Regions from separate parts of the Neobacillus sp. DFD-2R genome, predicted to be linked through region 2. Evidence: riboswitches for the same ligand, from Rfam matches in the RefSeq annotation. Region 2 holds a riboswitch; each other region holds the start of a gene.
What was found. A riboswitch is a leader RNA that binds a small molecule or an ion and turns the genes downstream of it on or off. The one in region 2 is predicted to bind cobalamin.
Positions count from the first base shown of each region.

Region 1: it holds a riboswitch for cobalamin, as region 2 does, so the genes downstream of both, AC3ANV_RS18360 (ABC transporter substrate-binding protein) here and AC3ANV_RS17080 ((2Fe-2S) ferredoxin domain-containing protein) in region 2, are expected to answer to the same signal.
Region 3: it holds a riboswitch for cobalamin, as region 2 does, so the genes downstream of both, AC3ANV_RS25435 (ribonucleoside-diphosphate reductase subunit alpha) here and AC3ANV_RS17080 ((2Fe-2S) ferredoxin domain-containing protein) in region 2, are expected to answer to the same signal.
Region 4: it holds a riboswitch for cobalamin, as region 2 does, so the genes downstream of both, AC3ANV_RS18315 (DUF4430 domain-containing protein) here and AC3ANV_RS17080 ((2Fe-2S) ferredoxin domain-containing protein) in region 2, are expected to answer to the same signal.

Region 1 is NZ_CM173228.1:3,670,171-3,673,731, forward strand. It holds gene AC3ANV_RS18355 (FecCD family ABC transporter permease) at 1-730, opposite strand, end outside; gene AC3ANV_RS18360 (ABC transporter substrate-binding protein) at 696-1,658, opposite strand; cobalamin riboswitch at 1,835-2,024, opposite strand; gene ribH (6,7-dimethyl-8-ribityllumazine synthase) at 2,076-2,546, opposite strand; gene AC3ANV_RS18370 (bifunctional 3,4-dihydroxy-2-butanone-4-phosphate synthase/GTP cyclohydrolase II) at 2,613-3,561, opposite strand, start outside.
Region 2 is NZ_CM173228.1:3,398,121-3,401,681, reverse strand. It holds gene AC3ANV_RS17085 (hypothetical protein) at 649-849, opposite strand; cobalamin riboswitch at 1,045-1,242, shown strand; cobalamin riboswitch at 1,467-1,650, shown strand; gene AC3ANV_RS17080 ((2Fe-2S) ferredoxin domain-containing protein) at 1,778-2,161, shown strand; gene cobJ (precorrin-3B C(17)-methyltransferase) at 2,242-3,561, shown strand, end outside.
Region 3 is NZ_CM173228.1:5,068,579-5,072,139, reverse strand. It holds gene AC3ANV_RS25440 (M20/M25/M40 family metallo-hydrolase) at 1-691, shown strand, start outside; cobalamin riboswitch at 810-1,009, shown strand; gene AC3ANV_RS25435 (ribonucleoside-diphosphate reductase subunit alpha) at 1,152-3,437, shown strand; gene AC3ANV_RS25430 (ribonucleotide-diphosphate reductase subunit beta) at 3,459-3,561, shown strand, end outside.
Region 4 is NZ_CM173228.1:3,661,720-3,665,280, forward strand. It holds gene AC3ANV_RS18310 (DUF4430 domain-containing protein) at 1-72, opposite strand, end outside; gene AC3ANV_RS18315 (DUF4430 domain-containing protein) at 144-1,961, opposite strand; cobalamin riboswitch at 2,058-2,249, opposite strand; gene AC3ANV_RS18320 (bifunctional adenosylcobinamide kinase/adenosylcobinamide-phosphate guanylyltransferase) at 2,299-2,751, opposite strand; gene AC3ANV_RS18325 (histidine phosphatase family protein) at 2,703-3,314, opposite strand; gene cobS (adenosylcobinamide-GDP ribazoletransferase) at 3,272-3,561, opposite strand, start outside.

The DNA of each region.
Region 1 (3,561 bases), 270 kb from region 2:
GGTGTGCTCTCTCTTCCCCAAATGACATGGCGTTTAATTCTTTCGCATTAAAAATAAGAATAGCAGCTCCAATAATAAAAAATGGCAAGATAATTTTTATGTATTCCCAGCCTCTCAATGAGACACTACCTAAGAGCCAGCCAATAAGCTGTCTTAATTCATCGCCTGTCAAGGCAATCATAAGAGAAATGAGTGCTCCCAAAAAGGAACTAAAAATAATTCCTGTTAAAATAATCGTTTCCACTCTCATCGACCGCTCCATTTTTCGAGCAAAGGAAAGCACTAAAAAGATGGTAATAAATGAAAATAGGATACTCAGTGATGGTAATGTGAAGGACCCAATAATAGGGAGAGATAAGTGAAAAAATAGTGTAATCACCGCACCGATTGATGCTCCTGATGATACCCCTAAAGTGTATGGATCTGCTAACGGATTTCGTAATAGACCTTGAAAGGCCGCCCCTGCAATAGCAAGAGCCGCCCCTACAAGACCTGATAAAATTACTCGAGGTAAGCGGATGTCCATCACAATACTCGAATACATGGGATCGGTAGACCCGCTTGTTATACCAGCTAGTTTAGCACCTATTAATTGAATGATTGTAAGCATTGGAACAGAAACTGTACCAATGGAAATACCTAATAAAAGAGAAAGGACAAGAAATATTCCTGCTAGAATATAGGCAAAATACTTATTATTTAAAAACTTCCGGATAAACAGCCTTCGCAAGATCTTCTACTCCTTCAACAATCCTAGGACCTGAGCGAGTTACACGATCTGAATTTATATCGATAACTTGCTTATTTTTTACAGCGATAACATTTTCCCAGCCTTTTCTGCTTAACACTTGCTCAGCCGGGTTTTTCACATAGTAACCATATGTAGTAACGATAACATCCGGATTTCGTTTTATCATTGCTTCTTGATCAATCTTAACCCAACCCTCTTGATCGTTTGCAATATTTACAGCGTTAATAGAAGAAATCATTTCATCCATAAAGGTATTTTTTCCAGGTGTATAAATTTCCGGTGCCGGCGATACTTCAACAAACACCTTTTTCCTGTTTTTTATTTTTGCTGCCTTTGCTTTTATATCTGCTAATTTGTCCTTCATACCTTTGACGATTTCTTCCGCTTTCTTTGTTTCACCGGTAGCTTTTCCAACCATTTCAATCGAATCATACACCTGGTCAAAATTTTTAGCATCATTAACAATAAGAACGGTTACTCCGGCATCTTTTAACTGCTTGATCCCTTCCGTCGAATTATGGGCTGATGAAGCATGTGCCAGCACTAAATTTGGTTTTAAAGAGATGATCTTTTCAACATTCATGTCCTGCCCGCCAATTTTTTCTTTGTTTGCAGCTTCTTTCGGATAATTATCAAAATCTGATACCCCGACTATTTCTTTTCCAAGACCTAAAGCAAAAGCAATTTCGGTATTACTTGGAAGCAGTGACACTATCTTTTCGGGTTTTTTCCCGATAACAACCTTATTCCCTAATGCATCTTTAATGGTAATTGGAAACGCCGTTTGTTCTGTTTTCTTTTCAACATTCGCATTATTCCCGTTACCTTGATCTTTCTTTTCTGCACAACCTGCTAAAGCGCTTATTGTTAACAATAGTACTAACAATAGCGGATACAATTTCTTCATCTTTCTTCCCCCTGTTTTCTGACTGTTAGTGATGAGTAATAACAAAATAAATAATCCTCGCAACGACAAAAAACATCTCCACGGTATCATGGAGATGTTGGTATGAATTAGAAACTGTTACTAAATAAAGTAAAAAGAGTCTAGCCCTCCACACCTCCCTATCCTCGTAGGTTTTTTTGGCGCGCGTGAAATAGGCAGGTTTCCTGGCTCATGATCATCACTTCCTATGTCTTCCCATCAAATTGACAGTGACATTTTATAGGTTGCTCCCATTTACAGTGGCGGGACCGCGTTGGCTTTTCACCAACTTCCCTTTTAAGCTTAAAATCTTAGAAAGATTTTAGCACCTAATTCTTCAATATTTATTTATGTTAGATTCATTATATAGGATTACAAAAGAGTTTGTATATGTTTTTATTATAACTCTAATGTTCTGCATAAATTAGCCATTTCTATTGCCGCAGTTGCTGCATCCCAGCCTTTATTTCCCGCTTTTGTTCCGGCCCGTTCGATCGCCTGTTCAATAGAATCAGTTGTTAACACTCCGAAAATAACAGGAATTCCACTATTCAAAGCAGTTGCAGAAACTCCCTTTGCTGCTTCATTACACACATAATCAAAATGTGGCGTAGAACCGCGGATAACGGTACCCAGTGTAATAACTGCATCATATTTTTTACTGTTAGCCATTTTTTGGGCAACTAAAGAGATTTCAAACGCACCGGGAACCCAGGCTATATCAACATCACCCTCACTAACTCCATGTCTTTTAAGAGCATCCTGTGCTCCGCCTAATAATTTACTTGTTATAAACTCATTAAATCGTCCGACAACAATTCCAATTTTTAGCCCTGAACCAACTAAATTACCTTCAAAAATATGTCCCATGATAAATCCTCCATAATGTATAATGTATAATGTATAATTTATATCATTGTTCGTTGAATAAAAATATTAATAATGTAAAAGATGCCCCAGCTTGTCATGCTTTGTTCGCAAGTAATTTTCGTTTTCGGTTCGCATTTCCATTTGAAGCGGTACCCTTTCGACGACTTCCAGATCATAACCTTTAAGTCCTTTAATTTTTCGAGGGTTATTCGTTAATAACTTCATTTGTTTAATGCCCAAATCTTTTAATATTTGTGCCCCAATTCCATATTCTCTTAAATCTGCTCCAAAACCAAGCTTTTCATTTGCCTCAACTGTATCATATCCTTCTTCTTGGAGCTTATAGGCTTTCAATTTGTTTAAGAGTCCTATTCCGCGGCCTTCCTGGCGCATGTATAATAGGACGCCATTGCCCTCTTGATTGATCTGAGCCAAAGCTGCATGCAATTGCGGTCCGCAATCACAACGGTATGAACCGAAGACATCCCCTGTTAAACATTCAGAATGAACCCGGACAAGAACAGGTTTTTCAGGATCAATTTCACCTTTTACTAATGCCACATGCTCTTTAAGATCGACAAGATTCGAATATCCTACCGCTTTGAAGGTTCCGAATTCTGTTGGCAAGTTAATTTCCACTTCACGTTTGACTAGTTTGTCTTTTCTGTTGCGATATTCAATTAGGTCTTTAATTGTGATCATTTTTACATTTAAATCATCGGCGATTTTACGCAATTGCGGGACACGGGCCATCGTCCCGTCTTCGTTCATGATCTCGCAAATAACTCCTGCCGGCTTCGCTCCACATAATCTGGCTAAATCTACCGCTGCTTCTGTATGTCCTGTTCTTCTTAGTACTCCTCCTTTTTTCGCAACTAACGGAAAAATATGACCAGGTCTTTTAAAATCATCCGGCTTTGACTCGGGATCGAGTAAGCTTAATACTGTTGCCGAACGTTCAAAAGCAGATATTCCCGTTGTAGAATACTTATGATCAATGCTTACGGTAAAAGCT
Region 2 (3,561 bases):
TTTATACTATTTGAAGCTTCCAGTAATTGGAGTTTCTTGATTTTCTGTTCAATTATTTTAAGATATAAGATTATTTAACGGGTTATTACATAAATAAAGATATTATCCCAAGTAGCGGGTATTTCTCAATTTAACCTTTTTTACAAGACCTTCTCACCATACAAAAAAAGGCGGTTTAGTACCGCCTTTTTGACGTCTTATTTTGTGAATTTTAACCTATTGTGAATAAGCTATATTAAGATACAAGTGCAATACATTCTATTAACAAGAGGGTGATGAATATGGCAAAAAAATCAAACAACAACAAAAAGCAAAACACTGCAGCCTCGAAGAATAACAAAAACAATAATTCGAAAACTGCTAACCAAAAGAATAAGAAAAAATAGACTGAATGATGGTCTCATTTTTAAAAGAAAGTCTATGTTAAAGCTCATTGTTGATTTAGCTCACTATGTTGATTGGAGCGGAAGGCGCGAGACTCCTGCGGGAAAAGCAGGTCAAGGGAGACCCCGCAGGCGCAAAGCACCGAGGAGGCTCCCGACCGCCCGCGGAAAGCGAGTGCCTGGAGCGGAAATCAACAGGCAAGTTTAACAGAGCCAAAAGAAAAGAAGAGTCGAATCTCTCCTTTTCTTTTTTTATTCACCATCATTACTTATACAGAAAAGCGTGAGTTTCAGAAAATGTTTTAATATCTAAGGTGGTATGTGATGTAACATTAAAATATAAATAAGCATACAAGACCGAAGCAATAGATAAATAGACGGATAGTAAGCCAAACCCACGTTTGTTTTTTCTTTTTTTAAATTTTTTATAGGTTTTTAATTTAACTATGTTATTTTTCTTGTTCATATTCCTTACCACCTCGTTTTTTTATACATACGAACTTATAAATAATTATAACTGAATATTTAGATTTTTTAAAATCATAAATTTATAGGCATTTGAAGCTAGCTGTCATAAAAGGGCCTCAAAAAATTCTTGATAAATTATTATTGTTAGATTAGTATTTAAATTAAAAGGTGTATTAAAAATTTAATCGGTTTTTGTTAACAAAATTGTTAAGATGCCCATGGGCTTAATAGGGAATCCGGTGAAAGACCGGAACTGCCCCCGCAACTGTAAGTGTGGACGAAATAGGCAAACCACTGTATCTGTATATCTTTAAACGATGTACGAATACGGGAAGGGTCTAAAGTAGGAAGATGCACAAGTCAGGAGACCTGTCTTAATTTTTAAAGTTTCGATTTCTTCGGGGGTTGAGAAGATGGAACGTTTGCGGCAAAAAGTAGGGCTTCTTTTACTTTTCATTACGCTAACGTTTTATCCGTTCAACTCTCGTTGAACGGATTTTTATTTTAGATTAAAATGTGTCATTCAATGGATATGCATTAAAAAGATTTTTAAGATTCTAAATGATTTTTTTAGAATATAACATGGTTAAGGAAATAAAGCTTGTCATTATAATTTAATATCGTTTAGGAAAAGGTGCGCATTAAAAAATTGCGCTTAAAAGGGAAGACGGTTAGAATCCGTCACGGTACCCGCCACTGTATTGGGGAGTTTCATTGCAAATGTCACTGAATTTTTTCGGGAAGACGCAATGAAACGATGAACCTTAGTCAGGAGACCTGCCTTGACCTAAATACTTCATTTAACCTACGGGACTATAGGTAGAAGTGCTAAAGCATGCAATCATAGCATTATTGTGTGTATTTACACTGCACCCCTATTTTGTAGGGGTGTTTTTTTTGCATAAACAGAATGGGAGAGTGTTTTTATGACTACTTGGAATTTAAAAGGGACGAAACACCATGTGTTAATTTGTAACGGAAGCAGCTGTATGAGAAAAGGAGGGGAAGAGGCGACGCAGGCAATTCGAAATGAGATCGCTAATCTGGATTTAGATTCAGTCATACATACAACAAGAACCCGATGTAATGGAAGATGTAAGGATGCTCCTGTCGCCATTGTTTATCCGGATGGAACCTGGTACAAGAACGTTACCCCTGATGTGGGATGTAATATTGTTCGACAACATCTAAAAGGCGGGTCTTTTCTACAAGATCATGTCATTTACAAATATGATCATGAAGGCTTTATCCCGCCGGAGAAAACTGAATGTATTGAAGGGGTTTCAAAGACTGTAACAAGGAGTGTTTAACATCGGGCTTTTTCGTATGTATGGTTAGCTAGATTAATAGGTTTCTTTGTAATTGGGTTTTGGAAAGGAGCAGCAAAATGATAAAAGGTAAACTGTTGGTTATCGGTTTTGGTCCGGGAGGATACAAACATATTACCGAAAGAGCTAGAGAAGCAATACAGGAAAGCGACCTGATCATTGGGTATAAAACATATGTTGATTTGGTTGAGGGATTAATCACTGGGAAGCAAATTATCAGCACGGGAATGACAGAAGAAGTGAGCCGGGCCCAAGAGGCTGTGAAGCAGGCCGAACTGGGTAAGAAGGTAGCAGTGATTTCAAGCGGTGATGCCGGTGTGTACGGAATGGCAGGCCTCGTTTACGAGGTTTTAATTGAAAAAGGGTGGAAAAAAGATTCAGGGGTGGAAGTCGAGGTTATACCGGGAATTTCCGCGATCAACTCCTGTGCAGCATTATTGGGAGCGCCGGTCATGCATGATGCATGTACGATTAGTTTAAGTGACCATTTAACACCGTGGAAATTAATCGAGAAAAGAATTGAAGCAGCAGCTCAGGCTGATTTTGTTATTGCTCTATACAATCCAAAAAGCGGGAGAAGAACAAGACAAATTCTGGAAGCGCAAAAAATACTGTTAAAATATCGGTCGCCCGAAACTCCTGTAGGATTAGTGAAAAGTGCGTACCGTGATAGCCAAAATGTAGTCATAACCAATTTACAAGACATGCTTGATCATGAAATTGGGATGTTAACGACCGTTTTAATTGGAAACTCTTCGACATTTTTCTATGATGACTTGATGATTACACCGCGCGGCTATCAACGGAAGTATACATTAAATCAGGATTTACAGCCATTAAAACCGCATCAGCGTTTACAAAAGGAAGCTGAACCATGGGCGTTGGAGCAAACATACGAATTAAAGCCAATGAAGAATAATGCAGTTGCGGCACCAGTGAACGCATCAGGAGCAGCAGAAAAGGAATCTCCGAGAGAACTGGCAGAGGAAGCATTACAACTAATTCTTGGTGAAAGTGAAGGATTCTCTCAAAATTTGATTGTTAACCAGCCTATTGAATCTATTTTTGAACTTGCGGTAAGTCCCGGTGTCGCGAATAAAAAATTTACACCAAAACAAATGGTTACTCTTTCGGAAATAGTAGGAGAAGAAGGAGCTATTGAATACACACAGGATCATTATATTAAACTGCAGATTTTAACCTCTAATCCAAGTGAAATAGTAAAAAAATTAGAAGATGCAAACTTTTTGATTTCTCCGATTGGAGATGTCTTAACGGTAAAAGCCTGCGATTTTTGTGATGGAGAGAAGAAGGATGCCATTTCCTATGCAGAGGAGCTGCAAGAAAGTCTTGGAGGAATGGAACTTCCTAAGGAATTAAAG
Region 3 (3,561 bases), 1.7 Mb from region 2:
GGAAATTATGGAGATTTTTGAAAAAAACGCTGCAGATGCCGTTCGGAAATGCAATCTGGAATATAAGAAGGTCTGTGACGAGCAGTCCGTGAAACCGGTTGGCGAAGTAAAAGTAGTGCAATATGATGAGTTATTAGCGTACGCAAGAAAAAAGTTGGGCAAAGAATTTATCGAAGGGACCAAAAGAGCAATTCAGGCAAACAACGAATGGGATGACCGTGAAAAATCGTTACGGCTTGCCGATGCTCTCATGATTCAATGCCAAGAGCTTGCCCCATCAATCGTCTTGCTTTTTGCACCGCCATATTATCCGCCGGTCAATTCATCTGATGATAAACTTGTTTCACAATGTGTGGATTATTTAAAACAGCAGGGCCTTCATGAATTTGGCTTGCCGATACAACAAATTCATTATTTCAATGGAATCTGTGACTTAAGCTATGTGAATTACCAAGAGGATGGAGAAGGCTGGACGGTATTCAAAGCGAATACTCCTGTTTGGGGTGAAAGCTATAGTATTCCGTTCGATGCGATGAAAAAATTGAAGGCACCTGTTTTAAATGTCGGGCCATTTGGCAAGGATGCCCACAAGCGAACCGAACGCCTTCATATTAAAAGTGCCTTTGAGGAAGTCCCGTCTTTGGTTGAGGGAATGATTAAGATGATAATAGGTAAGACGGTCAAAAACTGATTCGGTATAACGAGTCAGTTTTTTTAGGGGTAAAAATACTTGAAAAAATATAATGGTTACTTTACTATTTAATAGTACTAGATATTGTTTTTAATCAAATAGAATACAACTATATATTGTGTTTGCCTTGAGTTAGGATGCCATTAGGCTTAAAAGGGAATCCGGTGAGAACCCGGAACTGCCCCCGCAACTGTAAATGCAGACGAAATGAGCAAGACCACTATATAAGGAAGCTTATGAGAATAGGTACTTATACGGGAAGGGCTCAGAGTAGGATGATGCATAAGTCAGGAGACCTGTCATAACTTGAGATGTTTCACTTCTTCGGGGATTGGGAAGATGAACGATGGCAATTAAGGAATTGATGGGTTTTCCCATACCTTATACTGTTATCGTTTTATCCGCTCAAGTTCTATTGGGCGGATTTTTTTTTTTTGTTAAAAAAGGGAGGAATTTTTGCATGAAAACCCAAATTCAATCAGAACTATATGATGTCTTAGAAGCTATCTATCAATCTACGGAACAATTTAAACTCGATGCGGATGAGCTGATACGAAAAATAAGAGCCCTGAATTCAGATAGTGATCCTAACCAACAGGCATTATTGTATGCATTAAACCAAATTGCCATGGATCAGCCTGACTGGACGTTTGTCGCTGCCCGTTTGTATCTCAATGAGTTATATACCGAGGCTGCCGGAAACAGAGGCTATTCCCGGTCCTTAAACTATGGTGATTTCAATGAACTGATTCAATCCTTAACAGCAAAAGGGATCTACTCAACCAATCTACAAGATTCCTACACCACTGAAGAAATTACCCTGCTTGGGAAAGAAATCAACCAAGAGCGGGATTACTTATTTAATTACATCGGGTTATTCTTACTCGCCGATAGGTATCTAGCAAAGGACCATGACGGGAATTTATATGAGCTTCCTCAAGAACGATTTATGATCATAGCGATGACAATGATGCAAAATGAACAGCCGTCAAAACGCGTCAAGCTTGTAAAAGAAGCTTATTGGGCATTAAGTAATCTTTATATGACGGTCGCCACTCCAACATTATCAAATGCAGGAAAAAGCTTTGGCCAGTTATCGTCCTGCTTTATTGATACCGTTGATGATTCACTTGATGGCATATATTTAAATAATTGGGATATTGCCAGATTAAGTAAGGATGGCGGGGGGATTGGCATTTATTTTGGAAAAGTCCGCGCCCTTGGGTCTGATATTAAAAAATTTAAAGGAAATTCTTCGGGAGTTGTCCCTTGGATACGGTTAATTAATGATACAGCCGTCAGTGTCGACCAGCTTGGACAGCGGCAAGGAGCCGTCGCAGTATACCTCGATATTTTTCACAAGGATATCATGAACGGCTTCCTCGATTTAAAAACCAATAATGGGGACGAGCGCCGCAAAGCACACGATATTTTCACAGGTGTCGCAATTCCCGATCTTTTTATGAAAAAGCTTCAGGAAGTCGATGCTGACGGAAGAAGTATTGGCGAGTGGCACACGTTTTGCCCCCATCAGGTAAAACAGATCATGGGCTGGAAAGATGACCAAGGCAATCCGCTTGGCTTAGAGGATTTTTACGATGAAAAAGGACAGTTATATTTTACAGAAAAATACGAAGAAGCAGTCCGTAACCCGCTTCTGCCGCGAAAGACCTACAGGGCGATGGATATTATGGCACGAATCATGGTGGCACAGTTAGAAACAGGGACGCCTTATATGTTCTATCGGGACGAAGTAAACCGGCAAAATCCGAATAAGCATTTGTTAGCGGAAGGTCGAACGGCCGTTTATTGCAGTAATTTATGTACAGAAATTGCCCAAAATATGTCGGCGACGACGATCATCAAGGAGTATGAAGATGCCGACGGAAACATCGTCATCGTTCGTAAACCGGGTAATTTCGTCGTTTGTAATCTTTCTTCAATTAATCTGGCAAAAGCAGTGCCTGCTAATGTGTTAGAACGCGTGATTCGGATTCAGGTAAGAATGCTCGATAATGTGATTGATTTAAATACGATTTCTGTGGGACAGGCCCAAATAACAAATAAAAAATTTCGGGCCATCGGACTTGGAACGTATGGCTGGCACCATCTTCTTGCGCTTCAAAAAATTCACTGGGAGTCTGAGGAAGCGGTAAGCTTTGCAGATGAGCTTTATGAAGAAATTGCGTATCACACCATCAGAGCTTCAATGGAACTGGCTAAGGAAAAAGGTTCTTATCTCCATTTCAAAGGGTCGGAATGGGAAACAGGTGTGTATTTTGAGCGGAAAAAATACCTTTCTAACCGTTGGATCAGTTTGAAAGAAGAGGTAGGGAACCACGGAATGCGTAACGGTTGGCTAATGGCGATAGCCCCAAACTCATCGACGGCTAAGATTGGCGGTTCAACAGATGGAATTGATCCAATTTATTCGGTGGAATATGCAGAGGAAAAGAAAAACTTTAAGTTTAAGGTAACTGCTCCTGATTTGGATCATGTGACGTACCCATATTACCGACGGTCGCGCCATGAACTGGACCAGCAATGGAGCATTCGGCAAAACGCGGCACGGCAGCGCCATATTGACCAGTCGATCAGTTTTAACCTGTATGTCCGCCATACGATTAAAGCAAAGGAATTGCTAAATCTTCATCTTGAAGCATGGAGACAGGGGATGAAAACGACTTACTATGTCAGGAGCACATCCCAAGAAGAAATTAACGAATGCGAAGCTTGCCATAGCTAAATTTTAGGGAGGAACCATTTTATGAATAAAAACGCAACGCTAGTAAAAATAAAACTTCTTAACCCGGAATTCCCAAATAAATCAACAGGTGTCATTAACGGAGAATCCTCCGGGCTGTTGAATT
Region 4 (3,561 bases), 260 kb from region 2:
ACCACAGCCCATCAAACTAAAAATCAGCATCAATGAAAATAAAAGGGCAGTTACTTTTAAAAATCGTTGCATGGCTTTTCCCTCCCATGTTGTCTTAAAACCAATTCCCTCTTGCCACATGAACAAGAGGGAATGGATTTGATTTAGGCGTTCCTTTTCTTTTCTCTCAGATAAAATAAATAACCAATCATCATGAGGAAAAGTCCTAAAATAAACAGGTTATACGAATTGCTTGCCGTATTCGGCAGCGGATGACCCTTGGCACTTTCAGGATTACTCTCCGTTACAGGAGATTGGGTTACAGGCTTTTCAATTGTTGTTGGTGTTTCTTTTTCAGGTGCCTGGGCAGCTAAAGGCAAGTGATAGAGTGAGCCTTTTCCATTTGAAAACAGCTGGTAGGCCGCTAAACCTTGAATACCCTGAGCAGTTGAAAAGACATCACTTACATCTCCTCCCTGCCAGTCAAAGCCTCCGTCAGCATTTTGGAAGGATAGCAAATATTGTACTAAGCTGCTATTATCCTTGGCAAAAGGAGAACCATTGGCATCAATGCCTAAAGAAGATAAGGCAATGACCGCTTGCGCCGCAGTGGAACTGTTATCGATTTTAGCGTTTTGGTATTGTGTGGATACATATTGAACAGCTGTATCGACCTTTTCCTTTACTCCTGTTTGGTTTTTATATGGGGCAAGTGCTGTTAAGATCATTGCGGTCGTATCAATGTCACTTTTTGAGCTTTCATCCCAAGCCCAGCCGCCATCAGGATTTTGTTTCCCTGCCAATTCAGAAACAAGCTTTTCCTTTGTCCAAGCGGCGGAATCAGGGATGTTAAAATTTGCACTATCTAAAGCAATCAGAGCATAAGCTACACCATTTAATCCTTGCTTGGTCACATTACCATTATAGATGGATTCAACAAGATTATAGCCGCTAATATTTGTTGGATCTCCTCCGGCAGCTAAAATACCCAGAACATATCTTTCCGTATCGGTAATTCTTGAAAATTTACCTTGTTTTTCTTTCACCAGATTTTTCACATTTTCAAGATAGCTTGAAGGGATTGATTTACCGGCTTGTTTTAAAGCAACAGCCTCCCATTCGCTTACCTGGTTCTTAAGGACATATTGACTGGCAGAATCTACCGCCTTTTGGAGGGCAGCTTTTGAAACAGTTGAATTTGATGGTGATATAGTTCCATTGTCAGTGGTACCGGGTGAAGTTTGCCAGGATTCAAGTTGAAAACTAATTTGGTCTCCAGGCTGGAGCTGATAGCTGCCAGCTCCTACTGAAGCCATTTTCCCATTTACATAAAAGGCCCAATAATTTGTTCCTTCCGCTGTAATGCCATTAATCGAGGTAATCATTTTGCCGTATTGGGTGTCAGTCAAGCCAACCTTGTCCGGACCAAGGCCTACTTGTAAAAACTGAAGCGCTGTTGGCTGCCCAATGATTTCAACTCCTGATAAATCGTTCGTTGTCTTTTTTGCGCCATCCACTACCTTGAGCGAAACGGTATTTTGTGGCGGTTTGGTCCAATCGATATAGCGGAAGCTTAATTTGTCTCCGTCCTGTACAATATATGAATCGGCACCTACCTGTGCAGCGACCCCGTTAATGTAGAATGCCCAGTAATGAGTACCTTCTGCCTTAACGCCTTCTATCGAAGTTATCATTTTACCGTAAGTACCGGTGGTATACTCTACATTCTTATCACCTGCAGCATTAACTAAGACATCAAATGCTGTATCTTTATCTCCATATTGTACAGACTTTTCCGACATCAATGGATTATTTTCATCCCTGATAACAGAAATCGTTCCTTGCTTACTTTGTACGGCAGCAAATGCAGATGGTTGGAAACCGCTCGCCATTAAAGTAAAAACGAGAATCAGTGCCATCCACAATTTTTTGCTTTTGACTATCATGTTTGTTCTCCCCTTTTTTCTCTGAAAAATTTGCATAAAAAAATCCTCCTATAAGGAGGAGGTGTTATGTAGGTTAAGATTCGAACGTACGAAAACGCTCCGGTTGCTTAACACTCTCCTATCCGCGTAGGTTTGGTGTGCAAAGAACAGGCAGGTTTCCTGGCTCATGATCATGGCTCCCTATGTCTTCCCATCGATTAGACAGTGACATTTTATAGGTTGCTCCCATTTACAGTGGCGGGACCGCGTTGGCTTGTACCAAACTTCCCTATTAAGCTAAGAGTCTTCTATAAAGACTCCAGCACCTATTTGCAATCTATTTTTTTATGATATTACTATTATTATATAAACAGGAAATTTTGTATATACTTTTTCAATCAGTAGGTAGAATGTCCTTAATCGTTTGATTGATTCCATACCATATTAGGTCTACTTTTTCTGCTTTTGCAGCACTATCCTGATAGGCCCATCCGGTAACATCCCGCCACAATCTATTAGCTTTATCCATTGGAACAATCCCTTTTGTAATATCCGTTCCAATTACCACTACATTTCTCATTACTTTTTCTTTTTCCCAACTAAGCCAATTATCCAGGCAGTTATTCCAGATACCGCGGCATTTGTCCGAATTAAATTCCTCCGTTAAACCTTTCAACCATAATTCTACTCCTTCAAGGATGATCAATTTTTGGTCCATTTTTTTAAAATTAGTTGGGAGGGGACAGTTATCATAAGCTGATAGCCAACAGTAATCCTTTGTCCCCGTGTATGTGTTCTTTACCCATGCTCTTTTCCCGTTAAAGGCACCTCCAATAATAAAGTGCACCGTTTACCCCTCCTTAACGCTTCTTTATCAAATATAAGTTCAATCCCTTGATCCTGAGGGGTCGGCCAGCTCCAAAAATCTTTCTGTTCCGGTGCAAATTCCGATAATAAATATCTGATTACCCCGCCATGTGTCATTACCGCACAACGCTGAAGACTATGAGAAAGAATTTCCTGAATTACTCTTTGCCATCCGGCTTGTACTCTTTTTGTGAATTGGTGAAAAGCTTCTCCCTTTGGAGGGCAAATATGAAAAGGATCTGATAACCAGCGTTGATATAGAAGATCATTTTTTAGCTCGTCATATGTTTTTCCTTCCCATTTACCGAAATGCAATTCTCTTAATTCTTCTAAAAGGAATGGGTTAGTATTTGGGAATAGGAGTTGGACTGTAGAAATACATCTTTGTAAATCACTTGAAAAATAGCATTCGTACCTCCTAGTTATGAAAAGCTCTTTTGTTTCAGGACATAGGGGAGAATCATTCCACCCTAAATATGCTTTTCGTTTATTTTCTACTGTTAAGCCATGGCGAAATAATGCAATAACCACACGGTCATCCATAGAATTAACTCAGTCCCTTCTACTGTAGCTCCTAAGACGTCTCCGGTTATTCCGCCAAACCATTTCACGGCTTTACGACGGCAAAAAAGCAAACAACCGGCAGCAACGATAATCAATGTTCCCCCTAGTAACATAGCTTTATTTAATAGAATTAGAAAACCAACGATGTACACTGAATAGACCCATAATACTCTTGGAGATGCCGTACGTTGAAACAATGAACCGAGCCCTTCATTTTTAGCTGACT